3 regions of the Janthinobacterium sp. GW823-FHT01H08 genome follow, and region 3 is predicted to be linked to each of the others. Evidence: predicted binding sites of a transcription regulator. Region 3 holds the regulator's gene; each other region holds the start of a gene.
What was found. The regulator NrdR, encoded in region 3, represses ribonucleotide reductase genes. The targets are predictions, from matches to a motif close to CACNANATNTNGTG.
Positions count from the first base shown of each region.

Region 1 (7,135 bases), 2.6 Mb from region 3:
CAGACGGCTTCCATCGAGGTGTCGGCAAACGACACGGCGGCGTCCGAGGCGAACGGCACGCGCATCATGTGCAGGCAGTCCTGGAAGCCCATGATGCCCATGCCGACCGGACGGTGGCGCATGTTCGAGTTGCGCGCCTTGCCGACGGCGTAGTAATTGATGTCGATGACGTTGTCCAGCATGCGCATGGCGGTGCGGATGGTCTTGGCCAGCTTGACGTGATCGAGCTTACCTTCCTTCATGTGCGCCGGCATGTTCACGGAACCGAGGTTGCAGACGGCGATTTCGTCAGGGCCCGTGTTCAGCGTGATTTCCGTGCACAGGTTCGAGCTGTGGACGACGCCGACGTGCGACTGCGGGCTGCGGATGTTGCAAGGATCCTTGAACGTGATCCATGGGTGGCCCGTTTCAAACAGCATCGACAGCATCTTGCGCCACAGGTCCAGCGCCGCGATCTTCTTGAAGACGCGGATTTCGCCGGCGGCGGCCTTGGCTTCGTAGCCCAGGTAAGCCTGTTCAAAAGCCTTGCCGACCTTGTCGTGCAAGTCAGGCGTGTCCGACGGCGAGAACAGGGTCCAATCGCCTTTTTCCATGACGCGCTTCATGAACATGTCGGGAATCCAGTTCGCCGTGTTCATGTCGTGCGTGCGGCGGCGGTCATCGCCCGTGTTCTTGCGCAGGTCGAGGAATTCCTCGATGTCCATGTGCCAGGTTTCCAGGTAGGCGCAGACGGCGCCCTTGCGCTTGCCGCCCTGGTTGACTGCCACGGCCGTGTCGTTGACCACTTTCAGGAACGGCACCACGCCTTGCGACTTGCCGTTGGTGCCCTTGATGTGGGCGCCCAGGGCGCGCACCGGCGTCCAGTCGTTACCCAGGCCGCCGGCGAACTTGGCCAGCAGCGCGTTGTCCTTGATGGCGTCGTAGATGCCTTCGAGGTCATCGGAGACGGTGCTCAGGTAGCACGACGACAGCTGCGAGCGCAGGGTGCCCGAATTGAACAGGGTCGGGGTCGAGCTCATGAAGTCGAACGAGGACAGCAGGCTGTAGAACTCGATGGCGCGCGCTTCGCGGTCCGCCTCGTTCAGCGCCAGGCCCATGGCCACGCGCATGTAGAACGCCTGCGGCATTTCGATGCGCACGTCCTGGATGTGCAGGAAGTAGCGGTCGTACAGGGTTTGCAGGCCGATGTAGCCGAATTGCAAGTCGCGGTCGGCGACGATGGCTTTGGCCAGGCGCTCCAGGTCGAAACTGGCGAGCACCGGATTCAGCAGCTCGGCGGCGATGCCCTTGGCGATATATTGCGGGAAATACGTCAGGTATTCGGCGGCGGCGGCCGCTTGCGGCACTTCCTTGCCGAACACTTCCTTGCGCACCGTGTGCAGCAGGATGCGGGCCGTGACCTGGCTGTAGGCCGGGTCTTTTTCCATCAGCGCGCGCGCCGCCAGGATGGCCGACTTGTGCAGCTCTTCGACGGGCACGCCGTCGTACAGGTTCTTCACCGTTTCAGCCAGGATGGCGTCGGCATCGACGTGCTTTTCCAGGCCGGCGCAGGCGGCGTTGATCAGGTCGCGCACTTCCTGCATGTCCAGCAGGCGGCGCACGCCGTTGTCGGTGACATTTAATTGTGGTGCGGAAACTTGTGCGGACGCGCCTTGCGCTTCCTTCTGCAGGCGGCGCTCTTCCATGTGCTTGGCGCGGTACAGCACGTAGGCACGCGCCACGTCGTGCTCGCCCGAACGCATCAGCGACAGTTCCACCTGGTCTTGCACGTCTTCGATATGGAAGGTGCCGCCGCCCGGATGGCGGCGCACCAGCGCGGCGACGACGCCGTCCGTCAGTTGCTCCACCAGTTCGCGGATGCGTGCCGAGGCGGCGCCCTGGCCGCCGTTAACGGCCAAAAACGCCTTGGTCATGGCGATGGCGATCTTCGAAGGCTCAAATGCCACCACCGCGCCGTTGCGGCGGATGATGCGATAGTCGCCCAATGCCGCGCCCGTGCTCGCCACGCTGTTGGCCGCGCCTGGCGCTGGCGATACTGGCGTTGGATGGATGGAAATATCTTGTGGTGATTGCATTGAAGCTCCCGTTGTCAGCTAAAGTCAGCCTGCAGTTTTGCTGCCGCGTGTGTTGTTGAATAGAACGCCCGATGGTCAGGGTTTTTTCAGGTATTTGTTGCTAAATAGTAAATTTATAATGCATAAAACAGGTCAGTATCCATAGCGCCACACCGTACTGCCCGGCTGGCGCGAAACACGATCAAGGGTGATAAACCGCCAGTTCCAGTGCTTTATCAGCAATCTGGGTAGCTTTGATAATAATTCTGAAAACGTCTGTGATGGCACTAGATATAGTCTTTACATCCAACTTCTGCACTAATTGTAGTGCCCATCGAAGGGCGATGCAATAGTTTTCCAGCATCCGCCGGCGTAATTTTTTGTATTTTCATATACGATTTCGGTTGACTTTTCAGGGCATGGATGGAAAGCCCAATCCCCGCGAAGTAAGCGCTAACGCAGGCTGCCCGCGCAGGGTTTCCAGCCAGCACTCTTGATAAAAATGCCAGTCAAAAAACGGCCCCGGATCCGTCTTCCTTCCCGGTGCGATATGCTCGTGGCCGCGCACATGGGACAGCCCGTGGCGCGCCACCAGCGCCGCCGTCAGCGCCGCCAGCACATGGTATTGCCGCCGCTGGAAAGGCACATCGTCCGCGCCCTCCATTTCGATACCGATGGAATAGCCATTGCACTGCGGGCGTCCTTCGAACACGGACGCGCCCGCATGCCAGGCACGTTGATCAGTAGAAACATATTGCAACAACGCACCATCGCGCCGCACAAAAAAGTGCGCCGACACCTGCAAGCCACGCAGGTCGGCGAAAGAAGGATCGGCATTATAATCTACCCGGCCCGTAAACAAGTCCGACACATGCGGCCCGCCAAAGCGGCCACCCGGCAAGCTGATGTTATGAATCACCAGCAAGTCGACTTGCGCACCGTCCGGACGCGCATCACAGTACGGCGAGTCATAGCGCAGCGCGCCGTCGCACCAGCCGTCTTCATCTATCGTCCATCCGCTCATCAAGTAATGCTTCCTGTATCGTCAATTTCTGCATGCGGTAACGCAACTGGCGCACGCTCAGGCCCAGCTGACGCGCCGCCCGCGCGCGGTGATAACGCGCCTGGACCAGCGCCTGCATGATCATGTCGCGCTCGGCCTGACGCAAATACACGTCCAGCGGCAGGACCGGGCCCACGCCATATGCCGCCATGCCGGGCAGGCACAGTTGCCGTTCCGGCAAGTCCGGCAATGCCGGCGCCGCCCGCAACGGCATGCTGCCCGGCGCGGATGGCAAGGCCAGCCCGTCGAGCGCGATCACGCCGCCGTCGGCAAAGGCCAGCGCCCGCTCCAGCACGTTTTCCAGTTCGCGCACATTGCCGGGAAACGCATACGCGGCCAGGGCCGCCAGCACGGGCGGCGCCAGGCTCACGGCCCGGCGTGGCGACAGGCGCGCCAGGATCACCTCACATAATACCTGCAGATCGCCGCGCCGTTCGCGCAACGGCGGCAGCGCCAGTTCGATCACATTGAGGCGGTAAAACAGATCCTGGCGAAAGGTGCCGGCGGCCACGCCGCGCGCCAGGCCATGCTGGCTGGCGCACAGGATGCGCACATCGACGGCTTCGTCGGCACTGCCGCCCAGCTTGCGCACGCGGCGCTCCTGCAGCACGCGCAACAGTTTCACCTGCATGGCCAGCGGCAGGTCGTCAACTTCGTCGAGCAGCAGGCTGCCGCCATGGGCCGCCTGGAACAAGCCCTGGCGCTCGTGCAGCGCGCCCGTGTAGGCGCCCGGGCGGCAGCCAAAGAATTCCGCTTCCATCAGCGCTTCGGGTATGGCGCCGCAGTTGACGGCGATAAACGGGAAGCCGGCGCGCGCGCCCTGCGCATGGATGGCGCGCGCCGCCAGTTCCTTGCCCGTGCCCGATTCGCCGCGGATGGCCACCGGCGCGCCGCAGCGGGCGATGCGGCTTATCTGCGCGCGCAGCGCCTGCATGGGCAAGGAATTACCGCTCAGTTGCGGCGCCGGCGGCATGCCGGTGGTGGTCACGGTCTGCTGGCTGGTGCGGGGACTGGACATGGGAGCGCGCCTTTCTGCAATGGCGGTGGCGAACCGCCTGCTGCAGATGCTACGCCGGACGAATGCCGGAGGTCGTTACGATACGGATGAGCAACGCGCGCGAAGCTGCGCGCTTGCCCTTACACGGTGGCGTGCGCGTGGCTGCAGTAATCGTGACCCTTGGCCTGCACGTTTTCCGAGGCCGGATAGTAGACGCCGCAATGGGCGCAGCACAGCATCAGCTCGGCATCGGGCAATTCCTGCGGCCGGCCCGGCGGCGCAAACGGATTCGGCGGCTGCTGCGCGCGGGCGCGCTGCTGCATGCCCCGGATCTTGCTGCGGATAGCAAACAGCACCAGGAACACCAGCGCCAGCCAGAATAAAACACGTGTCATGCGAATCCTCGGTGTAAAACCACTTCCAGTACAAAACGGCTGCCGACATAGGCCAGCAGCAAGGTGGCGAAACCGGCCAGGGTGAAGCTCAGGGCCGTCTTGCCGCGCCAGCCGCGAAAGCGGCGGCCCGCCAGCAGGGCGGCAAACAATAGCCACGACAGCATGGTAAACACGGATTTGTGATCCCAGTTGAGCGCCTTGCCAAATAATTGCTCGGAGAACACGATGCCCGACAGTACGGTCAGGCTGAGCAAAATAAAACCGAGGCCAATCATGCGGAACAGCAGCTTTTCCATCGTCAGCAAGGCTGGCAGCTGGTCCAGCGCGCTGCCGATGAAGCCGCGGCTTTCACTGCGCGTATGCAGCCGCGATTCCTGCAGCGCCATCAGCACGGCGTGAAAGGCGGCGATCGTCAAGGTGCTGTAGGCGAGCACGGCCACGGCGATATGCCAGCCGAAGACAGCCGACTTGCCTTCCATGCTGACCTGGCTGCCGGGAAAGGCCCAGGCCAGGCCGATGGCGATGACGGCGCTGGGCATGACCATGCGGCGCAGTCCGTCCAGGCTGAAATTGCGGTTCTCTATCCAGTAGGCGCCGACCGAAACCCATAGCGCGGCCGACAGCATGGCGGAAAAACCGAAGCGCAAGGTGCCCGGCGCCATCAGGTCGAACCACAGGGTGGCGGCGTGCGCCAGCCAGGCGACGCCGGTCAGGCCGGCAATGAGCCGGGCACGGGACGAGGGAAGCACCGCGCACGCCGCATACAACAGGGCGGCGATGAAAAAGAAATAGATCTGCATAGTTTAAGTTTACACCATAGCCGGCAAGCGCGATTCAAGCGACAGTATGGGCTGCAGGCAATTCGCCACCAGCCGATACCGCAAGCCTGCCATGATATCGTGCCTCGGGCGCGGCGGGGTGGCGCACCCTCAAGATTTCGGCAATCTTTCCTTCCATGTACGGTCGCCGCGTCGCGGCCACGTTGCCATCTGGATGAGCCAGCCCTATAATTATGTCCATAGAGCAACAATCTTTCACTTTTCGCCACCTGCCCCCATCGCCATGTTTTCTTTCAAAAAAATTTCCTGGACCTGTCTGCTGCTGGCCGCCTGCACTATATTAAGCGGCTGCATGAAAGATGCGCCGTCACAATCCACGTACGAAGAGTATTTCCGTACCTCGATCCAGGGCTATGACCTGTACAAGGAGTACTTCGACATCGCGAAGCTGGAAAAGCTCAATGGCTGGAAAGAGAACGAGCAATATGAAATCAAGGGCTCGGCCGTGCTGCGCGCCAAGGTGAGCTACCTGGAATTGCTGGCCGACGTGGCCGACAAGCTCGAAGCGCAGGCCAAGACGGACGGCTCCGTGGGCATGACCATGGGTTTGGGCCTGATGGCGCGCGGCATGGGCGGCGAAAACAAGGTGTTCCGCGAATTCTGGACGCAGCAGCAGGAAAAGAAGGCGATTCCCGCGCCGCTGCTGGCGCGCCAGGCGGCGATGACGGCCGAGCGTTTCGAGAACCTGCTGCAATGGTCAGACCAGCTCGTGCAAGACAATTACGGCGCCATCATCAGCCGCCAGCTCAAGAAGGGCGATGAACTGACGCGCATCTACACCTTGAGCTTCCGGCAGACGGAAAAAGGCTGGATGGGTTTTAACGCCCGCTAAGGCCACGCCTCCACAAAAAAAACCTCCGCGCCATCGCTGGCACGGAGGTTTTTTACATGGTTGCCTGATTTACTTCACGTTCAGGCTCTTTTTCGCCTGCTCCAGCAAGTCCGTCTTGACCCAGTCCTTGGCCACAGGCGGTTTCGTCATGCGGCCCACGCCCGTTTTCACCATCACGTCCGTGGTGACCTGGATATGCTCGGGCGAGATGTCGTACGAATACGGCGAATTACTGATCGCGTCGTCGAAGTCATCCTTCGTGATCTGACCGCGGAACACGACTTCACGCACATACTTTTCCGCCGTCGCCTTGTTGTCGATAAAGGTTTTCGTCGCTTCGACGAAGCAGCGCATGAATTTTTCCGCCACGGGACGGCGTTCCTTGTAGAACTTTTCCGTCATCACCATGGTCCGCACGGGCTCGCCGATCGGCGTGTCGTACGGTTTGATGACTTCGGTGCCAAAGCCCTTGTTGATCGCCTGCGACGATTGCGGCTCCGACTGCATCATGGCGTCGATATTCTTGCCCATCAGCGCCTGGTTCAAGTCGGCGTAGGCGAGGAACACCAGCTGCACGTCCTTGCCCTTGGTTTCCGAATACGTCAGGCCCGCCTGCGACAGCTCGGCCAGCAGCAGCACTTCCTGGATGCCGCCGCGCGTCACGCCCACGCGCTTGCCCTTGAGTTCCTTGACGCTGGCGATCTTTTGCCCGGCGCCCGCCACCAGGCGCGCGCCACCCTTGGCAAAACCGGCCACCACATAGATCGGCGCGCCGCCGGCGCGGCCGGAAATGGCCGCTTCGGATGCCGTCGCGCCCACGTCCAGCTCGCCCGCGATAATCGCCTGCATCACATCGAGGCCCTTGGCGAAGACATGCTCTTCGACCTTGATGCCGCACTTGGGCGCGATTTCCTTGATGTACGACACGGCGCCGTAATGGGCGAATTTCAAGTTA
Region 1 covers NZ_CM179504.1:5,551,832-5,558,966, forward strand. The annotation lists gene AC3RCG_RS24900 (ribonucleoside-diphosphate reductase subunit alpha) at 1-2,075, opposite strand, end outside; gene ampD (1,6-anhydro-N-acetylmuramyl-L-alanine amidase AmpD) at 2,467-3,078, opposite strand; gene AC3RCG_RS24910 (sigma 54-interacting transcriptional regulator) at 3,056-4,135, opposite strand; gene AC3RCG_RS24915 (PP0621 family protein) at 4,255-4,509, opposite strand; gene AC3RCG_RS24920 (cytochrome C assembly family protein) at 4,506-5,309, opposite strand; gene AC3RCG_RS24925 (hypothetical protein) at 5,641-6,180, shown strand; gene AC3RCG_RS24930 (ABC transporter substrate-binding protein) at 6,250-7,135, opposite strand, start outside.
Region 1: the regulator NrdR is predicted to act here: its motif matches at 2,340-2,353, upstream of AC3RCG_RS24900 (ribonucleoside-diphosphate reductase subunit alpha).

Region 2 (7,135 bases), 480 kb from region 3:
TTCACGCCCAGGGTAGAAAAGTGGTTGCGCAGGGTACCCAGGTAGCGCTTCGTGTACGGGAACAGGCCCTGCTGCATCAGTTCCTCGATGGTGCGGCGCTTGATTTCCAGGCTGGTCTTGCCCAGTTCCAGCAGGCGGTCCAGGTCCGCCATCAAGGCCGCTTCGTCGCCGCGCCACAGGTGGCCCAGGCGCGCGCAGTTGATCGTCACCACGCCCAGGGAGCCCGTCTGCTCGGCGGAACCGAACAGGCCATTGCCCCTTTTCAGCAGTTCGCGCAAGTCCAGCTGCAAGCGGCAGCACATGGAGCGGATCATGTTCGGCTTGAGTTCCGAATTGATGAAGTTCTGGAAGTAGGGCAGGCCGTAGCGGGCCGTCATTTCGAACAGGCGTTCCGCGTTTTCGCTATGCCAGTCGAAATCCTCGGTGATGTTATAGGTGGGGATGGGGAAGGTGAAGACCCTGCCCTTGGCGTCGCCCGCCATCATGATCTCGATGTAGGCGCGGTTGATCATGTCCATCTCCGCCTGCAGCTCGCCATAGCTGAAGTCCATTTCCCGGCCGGCGATGACGGGAATCTGCTCGCGCAGGTCGTCCGGGCAGACCCAGTCGAAGGTGAGGTTGGTGAACGGCGTCTGCGTGCCCCAGCGCGATGGCACGTTGAGGTTGAAGATCAGCTCCTGCATGTACTGGCGCACGTCTTCGTAGCGCAGGCTGTCCTTGCGGATGTAGGGCGCCATATAGGTATCGAAGGAGCTGAACGCCTGCGCGCCGGCCCACTCGTTTTGCAGGGTGCCGAGGAAGTTGACGATCTGGCCGATGGCGCTCGACATGTGCTTGGGCGGGCCCGATTCGATCTTGCCCGGCACGCCGTTCAAGCCTTCGTGCAGCAGGGTGCGCAGCGACCAGCCGGCGCAATAACCGGCCAGGATGTCGAGGTCGTGGATGTGCAGGGCCGCTTCGCGGTGCGCCGCGCCCACTTCCGGCGGATACACCTGGTCCAGCCAGTAGTTGGCGATGACCTTGCCCGATACATTGAGTATCAGGCCGCCCAGCGAGTAACCCTGGTTGGCGTTGGCGTTGACACGCCAGTCGCGCCGGTCCAGATATTCATTGATGGACGCGGCGACATCGACCTGGCCGCGTGTGGGGGAAACTGCATTTGTCGTCATGAAACCTCCAATAAACACAACATGCGGTGTTTTTATGGAGATTAATCACTAAATATAGTGGCGTCAAAGGGCGCGTGCAGTTGCGTGACGAATCCTTGATGCAGGTGAAAAATCCACGTCAGCCGCTTTTGTTCCAGCGCGTTTCGCGCAGGATCAGCCAGCTCGCGCAAAAGAACGCGGCGCCGCAGGCGGCCACGCTGGCGACGGAGGCGGGCAGCACGTGCGTCCAGATTTCCAGCGGCGTGTAGGTGCTCCAGCTGGCCACGCGCGCGTCGAAGGTGACGTAGTTCGCCAGCAGCCAGTAGACGGCCAGCAGGCCCGTGCAGATGGCGGCCTGACGCAGCAGCGGCATCTTGCGGCGCGCGAACACGGCCAGCAGGAACAGCAGCAGCACGCCCGGATACGCGCCCAGCACTTCCGGCGACAGCACGGAGATGGTCCCTGCGTCATAGCCATCGGGCGGGCCGGCCCACTGCACCTGCAGCGCGGTGAGGAACAGGGTGAGCAGGAAAATCAGCAGCGGTTTGCGGGTCATGGCGGGCAATCGGATAGGGAAAAAGTGGGGCATTTTACAGCCAGGTCAAGCAAGTTGAACGCGCGCCAGCCATGCATGCATTCCTTCACCTGTGTCAAGGACTGGGCGGTATGGGCGGGGCTATAGTCTGCACCCTGAGCCGATACAGGACTGTGAACACCATGATGCTTGAATCAACCACCGCCACCCGCGTGGCCGGACCGCTGGAACTGGTCTGCCCCGCCGGCAGCCTGCCCGCCTTGAAAGCGGCCGTCGACAATGGCGCCGACACCGTGTACCTGGGTTTTCGCGACGCCACCAATGCACGCAATTTCGCCGGCCTCAATTTCGACGAAAAGGCCATCGCCGAGGGCGTGCGCTACGCCCACCAATATGGACGCAAGGTGCTGCTGGCGCTGAATACCTATCCGCAGCCGCACAACTGGGCCGTGTGGCGCAGCGCCATCGACCGCGCCGCGCAAGCCGGCATCGACGCCATGATCGTCGCCGATCCGGGCTTGATGGCGTATGCAAGCGAGCATCACCCGCAGCTGCGCCTGCACCTGTCCGTGCAAGGCTCGGCCACCAACTACGAAGCGATCAATTTTTACCAGGAACACTTCGGCATCGCCCGCGCCGTGCTGCCGCGCGTGCTGTCGATGGCGCAGGTCGAGCAACTGATCAGCAAGACGGACGTCGAGATCGAGGTCTTCGGCTTCGGCAGCCTGTGCGTGATGGTCGAAGGGCGCTGCGCGCTGTCGTCGTATGCGACGGGCGAGGCGCCGAACACGCACGGCGTGTGCTCGCCGGCGAAATCCGTGCGCTGGCTGGAAACGCCGAACGGCCTCGAATCGCGCCTGAACGGCGTGCTGATCGACCGCTACGCACCGGGCGAAAACGCCAGCTATCCGACCCTGTGCAAGGGGCGTTTCGAAGTCAACGACGAAGAGTATTACGCCATCGAGGAGCCGGCCAGCCTGAACACGCTGGCGCTGCTGCCGCAGCTGATCGCCATGGGCGTGCGCGCCGTGAAGATCGAAGGGCGCCAGCGCAGCCCTGCGTATGTGGCGCAGGTGACGCGCGTGTGGCGCGAGGCGATCGACGCCTGCCGCGAAGGCAATGCGCGCTACGCCGTCAAGCCGGGCTGGATGGCGGCCATGGACAAGCTGGCTGAAGGCCAGCAGCACACGCTTGGCGCCTATCACCGCTCCTGGAAATAGCAAAACCTGCTGCGCTTCTCGGCCCCGCCGCGAGCCGCTCGCTACGGTTTTGTCACTTAAAAAAATATTGGAAAAGGCATGCTAAAACTCTCTTTGGGTCCCTTGCTGTACTACTGGCCGCGCGCCACCGTCTTCGAGTTTTACCAGCAGATCGCCGGCACCGCCGTCGATATCGTGTACCTGGGCGAAACCGTCTGCTCGCGCCGGCATGAGCTGCGCCTGGCCGACTGGCTCGATATCGCCGACATGCTGGCCGCCGCCGGCAAGGAAGTGGTGCTGTCGACGCAGGCGCTGATCGAGGCGGGCGCCGAACTGGCCACCCTGCGCCGCATCACGGGCAATGGGCGCTACGGCGTCGAGGCCAACGACATGGGCGCCGTGCATTGCATGGAAAAGGGCGCATCCTTCGTCGCCGGCCCCCATTTGAACCTGTTCAATGGCCCCAGCCTGCAACTGATGGCGCGCCTCGGTGCGCGGCGCTGGGTGATGCCGCTGGAAATGGGACAGACGGCGCTGGCCGAGATGCAGCGCCAGAAACCGGAAGGGCTGGAGACGGAAGTGTTTGCCTACGGACGCATGCCGCTGGCGTTTTCCGCGCGCTGCTTCACGGCGCGCAACCGCAACCTGCCGAAGGACGACTGCGGCTACAGCTGCCTGGAAGAGCCGGACGGCCTGCTGCTGCGCACGCGCGACGAAGTGCCCTTCCTCGTACTCAATGGCACGCAGACGCAGTCGGCGCTCGTCTACAACCTGGTGCGCGAACTCGACGCCATGCGCGACATGGGCGTGTCGGTGGCGCGCATCAGTCCGCAAGCCATGCATACGGAACAGGTGATCGCCATCTTCGACCGCGCCCGCCGGGGGCAGGTCAGCGGCATCGGCGCCCAGGCCCAGCTGGCGGCCTGCCAGCCGGCCGGCGCCTGCGACGGCTATTGGCACGGCCAGCCCGGCATGGAACAGCACGCCGCCCATTGAACGCATCGAAAGGAAGAACATGCAAGATCAACTGGAAAGATTGCCGGTCCCGGTCCCGGCCAAGCCTGCCATGAGCAAGCCCGCCGTGTCGTACCGGCTGCCCGAACCGCTGGCCGAATTGCTGTCCAAGCTGCCGCCGTATCCCGCCTCCTGGCTGTTCGTGCAAGGCTTGAACCGCCTGCTGGCGCCGCAATTGCCCGACGACGTGCGCTGCAGCCTGGAGGGGCGCAGCCTGCGCTTGCGCTTGCTGGACGCCGGTATCGCCTTCGATTTTGAGTGGCAGGGCACGGTGTTCGTGGCCGAACGCTATGTCGACGTGCCGGACCTGTGCATCGCCGCCAGCGTGCATGACTTGATGCTGCTGGCCCGGCGCCAGGAAGATCCGGACACCTTGTTCTTCAGCCGCCGTTTGAGCCTGGAAGGCGATACGGAGCTGGGCTTGCTGTTCAAGAATACGCTCGATGCCATCGAATTGCCGCCGTTCGACCTGCAGTCGCTGGGACCGCGTCGCGTGCTGGCGCATTTGCGCGACCGGGGCGCGCGGGGAGGCTGAGCGGAAAAGGGGAGGCGGGCGCTCAGTGGCGGCAGTGGCCGCAGGCGCCGCTGCACGATGGCAATTGTTCTTCATCGGACGCCTCGCCCATGAAGCCGGCGTCGTTGACGGCGGTCAGCAAACGTTCCTGCGTGGCCAGGCGTTCGTCGAATTGCACCGTGGCGCCGTGGCGCGCCAGCGAGACGCAGACGGTGGCCACGCCTGTGACGGCCTCAAGTGCGCCCGTCAATCTGTCGGCGCAGCCTTCGTGATCCATTCCAATAATATTCAAGCGCGCTGTCTGCATGTGGTCCTCTTGTTTTTCAGATAAAAAAACAGCGTAGGCGAGGGGCGCGCATGCCGTCCAGAGCAGCACGCAAGATTTATTTTCTATTTACGGTTTTATTGATCTGGATTAATTTGCACCGCTCCACTTCCGCCTGAATTGCTGTTGTTTTGTACACAGTTTCCATAATCCAGTCGACAAGCGTGCCCTGCTGCGCGATACTGTCATTCTGATAAGAACGCTGATGAAAGCGCTGGAAAGGAGGGGCCATGCAGCGCCGCCCCCTGCTCAAGCTTGCCGCCCTGTGGCCGTTGGGCGCTGCCGCCGCCGGCACGTCGCCGCCGCTGCAGCTCGTGTATCCGCGCCACCAGGCGCTCGATGATCCGCAGCAAGGTTATGTGACGGCCTTGCTGCAAATGGCGCTGTCGCGGTCGGGCCATGCCTATGCCTTGCGCCGCTCCGCACTGCGCATGGTGCAGACGCGCGCCATGCAGGAAATCGCCATGGCGTCGGGCAGCGTCGATGTCGTCTGGGCCATGACGAGCCGGGCGCGCGAAACGCAATTGCTGCCGGTGCGCATACCGATCGACCGCGGCCTGATCGGCTGGCGCGTGGCCCTGATCCATGCCCGCCAGACGCAGCTGCTGCGCGGCGTGCGCAGCGTCGCCGCCCTGGCGCGGCTGTCTGCCGGCCAGATGCGCGACTGGCCCGACTGCGCCATCCTGCAGGCGAACGGCTTGCGCCTCGATACCTCGAGCACCTACGAAGGCCTGTTCCAGCAGCTCGCGGCGGGGCGCATCGACTACTTTCCCCGCTCCGTGATCGAGGCCCAAAGCGAGCTGGCCAGCCACGCGCAATTGCCGCTGGCGCTAGACACCCATCTGGTCATCCGTTACCCGGCCGCACTGTACTTTTTTGTCGGCAAGCACCGGCCGGAACTGGCGCGCCACATTGAACTGGGACTGGAAACCATGCTGGCCGATGGCAGCTTTGCGCAGCTGTTCCAGCGCCATTTCGGCCGTCTCGCGCAGGGCCTGAATCTGTCCCGGCGTTACGTACTGGAGCTCGTCAATCCGGACCTGCCGGAGGAGACGCCGCTGGCGCGCAAGGCACTTTGGTATCGTCCAAATCATTACTAATGGTTTAGTTGAGCTATGTCAAACGACTGCTTCAATCGTGCGCAGGATGTTTGAGGAAACGCAAAGCGAGTTCAACAGAACACCTGTTGACACTTATAAAATTTTCGCCGAACATCATTCTACTTTGCAACACTTTGCAATACTTTCCCAGCGATAGCCGCCATGGCGGCTGTCGTGCGGACCCGTGCGCCCGTTCAACGGCAAGCCGCCGCCAGCCACCGAACGCTGTGCTCCCTTGTAACCATCCGTTATCTTTTCGAAGGTTTGCCCATGCTCGATTCGATCGCGTCGGTATTGCACCAGGTGCCGGAATTGGCCCTGTTCCTGGCGCTGGCGCTGGGCTACGCGGTAGGGCAGATACGCTTCGGCCCGATCCAGCTCGGCGGCGTGTGCGGCACCCTGATCGCCGCGCTGCTGATCGGCCAGCTTGGCATTACCCTGGACGCCAGCGTGAAAAACGTTTTCTTCATGCTGTTTATCTTTGCCCTCGGCTACGCGGGCGGTCCCCAGTTCTTTGCCAACCTCAATGCCAAGGGTTTGCGCCTGGGCATACTTTGCCTGATCGAAGTGGTGGTGGTGCTGGCGCTGGTGCTGCTGGCCACGCGTTTCCTGGGCCTGGACCAGGGCACGGCAGCCGGCATGATGGCGGGCGCGGCGACGGAATCGGCCGTCGTCGGCACGGCCACGGACGCGATCTCGAAGCTGGCGCTGCCGGCGGCCCGCATCGCCGAGCTGCAAGCCAATGTGGTCACCGCGTATTCCATCACATATATCTTTGGCCTGATCGCCATCGTCATCGTCACCAGCCAGATTTTTCCGCTGTTGTTGCGCGTCAATCTGCGCGAGGAAGCGGACAAATTATGGGAAAAAATGGGCGGCGCGCAGGCGGGCGCCGACGATTTGCAGGCGACGCCGGAAATGGTCGGCCGCGCTTACCGCATCAGCCGGGGCGCGGGACGCCGCCTTGATGCCTTGCAGCATATTTTTGCGGGCCGCGCCAGCATCACGCGCGTGCGCCGGCACGGCAAGGTATTACCGTTGGAGCCGGCACTGCGCCTGCGCAATAACGACGAAGTGCTGGTGATCGGCCACCGTCCCGCGCTGGTGGCGGCCGAAGCCATCCTGGGCGAGGAATTTGCCGACACGACGGGCTTGAACATGGCCGTCTCCGCCGTCGAAGTGGTGCTGCAGCAAGCCGCGCTGGTCGGCCAGCCCTTGCGCCAGCTGGCCTTGCCCACCGGCGTGCATGTGGCGGCCGTCATCCGCGGCGAGCACAGCATGCCGCCCTTGCCCGACCTTG
Region 2 covers NZ_CM179504.1:2,532,933-2,540,067, forward strand. The annotation lists gene AC3RCG_RS11360 (ribonucleoside triphosphate reductase) at 1-1,169, opposite strand, end outside; gene AC3RCG_RS11365 (hypothetical protein) at 1,288-1,704, opposite strand; gene ubiU (ubiquinone anaerobic biosynthesis protein UbiU) at 1,866-2,903, shown strand; gene ubiV (ubiquinone anaerobic biosynthesis protein UbiV) at 2,982-3,878, shown strand; gene ubiT (ubiquinone anaerobic biosynthesis accessory factor UbiT) at 3,949-4,431, shown strand; gene AC3RCG_RS11385 (heavy-metal-associated domain-containing protein) at 4,454-4,717, opposite strand; gene AC3RCG_RS11390 (substrate-binding periplasmic protein) at 4,966-5,835, shown strand; gene aspT (aspartate-alanine antiporter) at 6,106-7,135, shown strand, end outside.
Region 2: the regulator NrdR is predicted to act here: its motif matches at 1,216-1,229, upstream of AC3RCG_RS11360 (ribonucleoside triphosphate reductase).

Region 3 (7,135 bases):
GGCCATCGACCGCGTCAAGAAACTGTTCGGCGCCGAATGCGCGAACGTGCAGCCGAATTCCGGCTCGCAGGCGAACCAGGGCGTGTTCTTCGCCATGCTGAAACCAGGCGACCTGATCATGGGTATGTCGCTGGCCGAAGGCGGTCACCTGACCCACGGCATGCCGCTGAACATGTCCGGCAAATGGTTCGATGTCGTCTCCTACGGTCTGACGGCGGAAGAAGACATCGACTACGAGGCGATGGAGCGCCTGGCCCGCGAACGCAAGCCGAAACTGATCATCGCCGGCGCATCCGCGTTCTCGAAAAAAATCGACTTCGAACGCTTCGGCAAGATCGCCAAGGAAGTGGGCGCCTACTTCATGGTCGACATGGCCCACTACGCGGGCCTGATCGCCGCCGGCCTGTACCCGAACCCGGTGCCGTTCGCCGACTTCGTCACCTCGACCACGCACAAATCGTTGCGCGGTCCGCGCGGCGGCATCATCCTGATGAAGGCCGAGCACGAAAAAGCCATCAACTCGGCTATCTTCCCTGGCATCCAGGGCGGCCCGCTGATGCACGTGATCGCCGGCAAGGCCGTCGCCTTCAAGGAAGCGCTGAGCCCTGAATTCGTCGAATACCAGAAGCAAGTGATCAAGAACGCCGACGTGCTGGCGAAAACCCTGATCAAGCGCGGCCTGCGCATCGTGTCCGGCGGCACCGAATCGCACGTCATGCTGGTCGACCTGCGCGCCAAGAACCTGACGGGCAAGGAAGCCGAAGCCATCCTCGGTTCCGCGCACATCACCTGCAACAAGAACGGCATCCCGAACGACCCGCAAAAACCCTTCGTCACCTCGGGCATCCGCCTGGGCAGCCCGGCGATGACGACGCGTGGTTTCAAGGAAGCGCAAGCGGAAGAAGTGGGCAACCTGATCGCCGACGTGCTGGACAACCCGCATGACGCCGCCACCATCGAGCGCGTCAAAGCGGCCGTGAAAGTGCTGGCCGACGCGCACCCTGTGTACGCAGCATAATTATTTGTCCAGAATGTGTCATACGGAGTAAGATTCCGTATGACACATTCCTTCGTGCCCAAGGGCGCCCGGAGTGATTCGGGCGCCCTTTGTACAAGGGCGGCGATTTCCCGTAATTATTACTATAAAGTTGTAACCAGCCCATGAAATGTCCATTTTGCCAGCACGGCGACACCCAGGTTCTCGATACGCGCGTATCGGAGGAAGGGGATGCCATTCGGCGGCGCCGCCGCTGCGGCAAATGCGACAAGCGTTTTACCACGTATGAGCGCATTGAACTTATCATGCCGGCCGTCGTCAAAAAGAATGGCAGCCGGACGGAGTTCGCTGCGGATAAGTTGCGCGGCAGTTTGATGCTGGCCTTGCGCAAGCGTCCCGTCGCGGCCGCCTCGGTGGATACGGCCATCGCGTCCATCCAGGAAAAACTGCTGACCAGCGGCTTGCGCGAAGTCGATTCCGGCTATATCGGCGAACTCGTCATGCAGGAACTCAAGCGCCTCGACAAGATCGCCTACATCCGCTTCGCTTCCGTCTACAAGAATTTCGAAGACCTGGCCGAGTTCCAGGATGCGATCGCCGAAGTGGGGCAGGCGCGCAAGCCCTGACGCCTGCTCGAAGCCTCTTGTTCGACGACGGGGCTGCTCATGTGCCCCGTTTTGCGCCCCGTGTTCACCACGCCAGCGCTCGCCTGGCAAGCGGCCTGATCAATAACTACACCGTTCTTCTCCCTTTATCGCTGCGCTGTTTGCGCTTGCGCAGATCCCGTTTTTTGCGCGCGCCTATCGTGTAGCTGGGCCGCCTGTTCTTGCGACTCTTTCTGCGGAAGGGAGCAAGGCATGCGCAAGGGCGGTCGCACTATGTTTCCAGCGGGTGGCAGCAGCCTCGTCGAGGTGCTCGTGTCGCTGCTGCTGTTGGCGCTGGGCCTGCTCGGTGCCAGCATTTTGCAACTGCACTCCCTGCGCGCGCGCCATGAGTCGGCGCTGTTGTCGGCGGGCGCGCAGCTGGCGGCCGGCATGGCCGAGCGCATGCGCGCAAACGGCGTGCTCATGAATGGTCCCGATGCGGGCAATCCCTACCTGAACGTGGCCTACGCGGCGGCGGACGACGCCGAAGCAGGCGGCACCGCGCCGGACTGCTTTGGCGCTAGCGCCTGCAGCGCGGCCGAACTGGCGCAATTCGACATCGCCGAATGGAAGCAATCGCTGCATGCGGCCTTGCCCGGCGCGCGCCTGCATATCTGCCGCGATGCCTCTGTCTGGGATGCCGCCGCGCAAGGCTTGCACTGGGCGTGCAGCGGCGGCAAGGGCGCGCCCATCGTCATCAAGCTGGGCTGGCGCGGCCGCTTGCCCGATGGCTCGCCCGCCGTGAATGCGGCAGGCGAGTCGCTGCCCAGGCTGGTATTCCAGCTGGGCGGAGGCGGCGCATGAACGGCGTGCATGCCGCGTGGCGCTGGCGGCGCGGCATGAGCCTCGTCGAATTGCTGGTGGCCCTGTCGCTGGGCGCGCTGCTGATGCTGGCCGCCAGTAGCGTGCTGCTGGCGGCCAGCGGCAGCTATGGCGACCAGTCCGCCAGCGCGCGCCTGGACGACAATGGCCGCTATGCGCTCGACACCATCGCCCGCGCCGTGCGCCAGACGGCGTACGTGAATTGGGACAGCAGCGCCGCGCCCGTCGCCCATGCCGATGACGACAGCGCCAATGTCGCCGGGCTCGACGCGCGCAGCCTGGGCAAGAACAGCGAAGGCATCAGCGGCGCCTTGCCCGGCGCCCTGCATGGCAGCGACGTGCTGGCCCTGCGCTATTACGGGGCCGGCAAGGAAGAGGGTGGCGACGGTTCCGTGCTCAATTGCGCCGGCTTTGGCGTGGGTGCCGCGCAAACGGAGGCGCAGCGGGGCTGGAGCATTTTCTATGTGGCGCAAGGCGCCGATGGCGATGGCGAGCTGCGCTGTAAATACCGTGGCGCGAACGGCTGGGGCGCGGATGCCGTCATTCGCGGCGTCGACGGTTTCCAGGTGCTGTATGGCCTCGACACGGATACGCCGCCCGACGGCGTGGCGAACCGCTATGTCAACGCCAGTGCGCTCGACGCCTACGATGCGGCGCTGGTGCTGGTGGGCGCCGATGCGGCCGCGCGCCAGCGCGATTTGCGCCGCCGCACGCATTGGAAGCGCGTGGCCAGCGTCCGCGTGGCCTTGCTGCTGCATGGCGAGGCGGACCAGGCGGACAAGATGGCGGAGCTGGGGCCGGCGCAGTTCGACCTGTTCGGCAAGGCATATGCCGAGGCGCACGGCGCCGGCGACACGGGCGTGCGCATCGCGCGCGCGTCCTTGCCCGCCGCGACGCGCTCCCGGCTGCGGCAATTGGTGCAGACGAGCATCATGCTGCGCAACGGGCCGGCCTAGGCGGGCGGCACGATGGCTGGCGCGGGCGTCCGCTGCTGCCTACCTCGTTGCGTGCCTTGTTCACCTTGCGCGCGCCACAGTGGCGCCACCCTCGTGTATGTGCTGTGCCTGTTGGTGATCATCTTGCTGCTGGGCATATCGGCGGCGCAGATGGCCTTGCAGGGCGAAAAGGCGGCACGCGGCGAGCGCGACCGGCAGATCGCATTTCAGGCGGCGGAGGAAGCATTGATGGATGCGCAGAACGATATCGAAGGCTTGCCCGGCGCGCCGGGGCGTAGCAGCCTCTTTGCGCCAGGCAGTGCGGCCGGGTTTGCGGACGGTTGCGGCGAGGCAGGCGCACTGGGCCTGTGCCTGCCCGCAGCCCCGGAGGCGCCGGCGCTCTGGCTGAGCATGGACCTCGACGGTCCTGAAGGCAGCAGCCACACCGTGCCGTATGGCCAGTTTACGGGCGCCGTCATGCAGACGGGGCAGGGTTTCCTGCCGTCGCGCCGGCCCCGTTACCTGATCGAATTGCTGCCGTTTCACCCGCCCGGCGCGCAGGCGGCGGCAGTGGCCGGCGGCCTGGCCACGGAAAGTTATGTGTACCGCATCACGGCCATCGGTTTTGGCGCGCAGGAAAGCACGCAAGTCGTGTTGCAAAGTTATTACCGCAAGCAGGCGGCGGGAGCGGGACCATGAGGGCTTGGTCGTTTGCTTTGCCATCCGCTTGGTGGTCCGCCTGGCTGCTGCTGATCAGCCTGGTTTGCCTGGCTTGCGGCGCCGCTGTTGCGGCCGCACCTCCCGTGACGCTGGCGCGGGCCGACGCTGGCTTGCACGGCGCCAGAGTGCCGCCGAACCTGCTGCTCAATCTGTCGCTCACGCATGCGGCGGCGGCCGCCGCGCATGGCGGCGAGTATGCGCCGCAGCGCGAGTACCTGGGGTACTTCCATGCGCGCATGTGCTACAGCTATCCCTACCGCAGCAAGGACGGCGTCATGCTGCCGGACTTGCGCGTAGCGACCGCTTACTTCTCCGTACTGAAAACGGCGGACGCGCTGCACGGCTGCGGCGGCGATAGTTTTAGCGGCAACTTTCTGAACTGGGCCAGCGCCAGCATGCTCGACATCGTCCGCTATGCCCTGACGGGCGGCGACCGCGTCATCGACGAAGTGCGCAAGACGGTGCTGCAGCGCGCCTGGCTGCCCGATGCCGACGGTCCCGTCGATTTCTATGCCCACCCCGTCTTTTTCCCGCGCAAGGTCTTGCACACCGGCGTGGCGGCGGCGACGCCGTTTGCGCTGGCACAACTGGCCATCGTTTCCTGCCGTAATCGCCTGCTGTTCGGCGACGCCAGCGTGCCTCCGGGCGGCAGTTGCGACGCGCCCGGCATCGCCGCCACGCACGGCGTGTTCCTCGCGCGCGTGCGCGTTTGCGATGCCGATGAGGGGCCGCTGCGCGACGACCTGTGCCTCGCGTACGGCAAGAACTACAAACCGGTGGGCGCCGTGCAGCGCCTTGGCGGCAGGGTACGCGTGGGCGTGTTTGGCCATTTGAACGGCGTCTCTGCCAGTGCCGGCCCCGTGTATGGCGGCGTGCTGCGCGCGCCGCTGGCCCACATGGGCAGGCAACGCTGGACGGCGCCCGACTTTTTGCCGCAAGACAATACCGGCGCCGAGTGGAATCCCGTCAATGGCGTGTTTGCCGTCCAAGGCGCTGACCAGGGCGCAGGCCCTGGCGGCGGGGTGACCGCTTACATCAACGGCTTGGGCCGCAGCAATGCCGGGCATCCGGGCGCGTACGCGAGGGCCGCGCCGCTGGCTGAATTGCTGTACGAATCGCTGCGCTACCTGCAGGGGCGGCAAGCGAGCGCCGCCGTGCCGCCCGCCACGGCTCCGCCTGCCATCGACGACGGCTTGCCGGTCGTGACCCCATGGAGCGACCCGCAAACGGCCAATTGCCAGCGCCACGTCGTCGTCAGCCTCGGCGATGCGGGCATGGCGGGGGACCGCTACGTGCCCGGCAACGTCCCTGTTGTGCCTGCCTCGGCCGGTGACCGCGCACGCGCCGCCGATGGCTTTGCGCCGCCGCCGTTCGATGCGATGGCCTGGACGCATGCGGTGGGCAGCCTGGAAAGCGGCGGCGCGCAGGGCAATCCCGCGCCACGGCCCGACCTGGCGGGACTGGAATTGCTGGCCGACGGCGCGGGCGGCGCCAGCTACCATGCGGCAGGGCTGGCCTACTGGTCGCATGTGCAGGCGCTGCGTCCTGGCGGCAAGAACGACGGCCTTGCCAAGGTCGAGCACTACGCGGGCGACTTGCGCCAGGGCGACCCGGCCGGCGAATCTGCAGCCACTCCCGCCGCTACTCCCTTGCTGCTGGCGGCCAAGTATGGCGGTTTTCTTGATGCGAACGGCGACGCCAACCCATTCAAGAGCGCAACGGGCAGCGCGTTCGATGAATGGAGCCTGGACGGCCGCTGGCCCACCCATTACTTGCCCGGCAGCGATCCGGCCGCCCTGATCGCGGGACTGCGCGCGGCCTTTGTCTCCGCCGACAAGGGCACGCTGGCGGCGACGCTGCCGGGGCCGGCCCTGATGGCGCTGGCCAGCGGTACGGAAGAGGCTTACTGGTTTCGCACGCGGATGCGCCTGGCCGATGGCGGCATGATCTTGTCGCGCAGCGCGTTTGCCGTGGGCGCCGATGGCGCACTGCTTCCCGGCAAGCCATTGTGGACTGCTGGCGGACAGTCCAAGACCATGCCGGATGGACCATCCACGGCCTTGCGTCCCGTCTACACGCTTGACGCCAAGGGCGCCCTGATGCCGCTGGCCTGGAAGGCGCTCGATGCAGCACAGCGCGGCGCATTCGACGGCGGCGATGGCAGAGGCGAGGCGCGTCTGGCATATTTGCTGGGCCAGCGTACGCACGAGGTGGGCCAGCCCGGCGGCTTCCTGCGGCGCAGGTCCGGCAGCCTGGGCGCGGCGCCGCACGGCAACCTGCTGTACGTGGGCGCGCCGGGTCTGGGCATGCCGGGGGCCGGCTATGGCGTGCATCGCCAGGCGCTGCTGCAGCGGCGGAAAATGCTGTACCTGGGCGCCAACGACGGTTTGCTGCATGCGTTCGATGCGCGCACGGGCAGCGAATTATTTGCCTATCTGCCGCAGGCGCTGCTGCGCGCGGCGCCAGCTGCTGCGAGCACTCACTACAGCCCCGGCCCGCTGCTCGATGGCGCGGCGGCCACGGCGGAAGTGCTGGCGCTGGGACACTGGAAGACGGTGCTGGTGTCGGGCATGGGCGGCGGGGCGCAAGGCGTGTTTGCGCTCGACATCACCGATCCGATGCGTTTTGCGCAAGACGGTGCGTTGTGGGAATTCACGGACCGCGACGACAAGCTCATGGGCAGTGTGCGCGCGCCGCCCGCCTTTGCCCGCATCAACATGGGCGGCAAGGAGGGCGCGCCGGCCTACCGCGATTTTGCCATCGTCGCCAGCGGCTACAACAACCATGTTAATGACGGCAAGGACACGACGGCGCCCGCATCGGCCGCCGCCATCTTCCTGCTGGCCCTGGACAAGGCGCCTGGCACGCCATGGGTGATAGGAAGTAATTACTTCCGGTTCAAGGTGCCTGTGGCCGACGCCAACGGTGGTGGCGATGGCGGCCACGACACTGATGCGGTCATTGACGCCATGCCCCACGCGCTGGGCCCGCCCGCCGTGGTGCCGGGCCGCGATGGC
Region 3 covers NZ_CM179504.1:2,049,023-2,056,157, forward strand. The annotation lists gene glyA (serine hydroxymethyltransferase) at 1-1,018, shown strand, start outside; gene nrdR (transcriptional regulator NrdR) at 1,162-1,623, shown strand; gene pilV (type IV pilus modification protein PilV) at 1,876-2,445, shown strand; gene AC3RCG_RS09160 (PilW family protein) at 2,442-3,419, shown strand; gene AC3RCG_RS09165 (pilus assembly PilX family protein) at 3,471-4,097, shown strand; gene AC3RCG_RS09170 (PilC/PilY family type IV pilus protein) at 4,094-7,135, shown strand, end outside.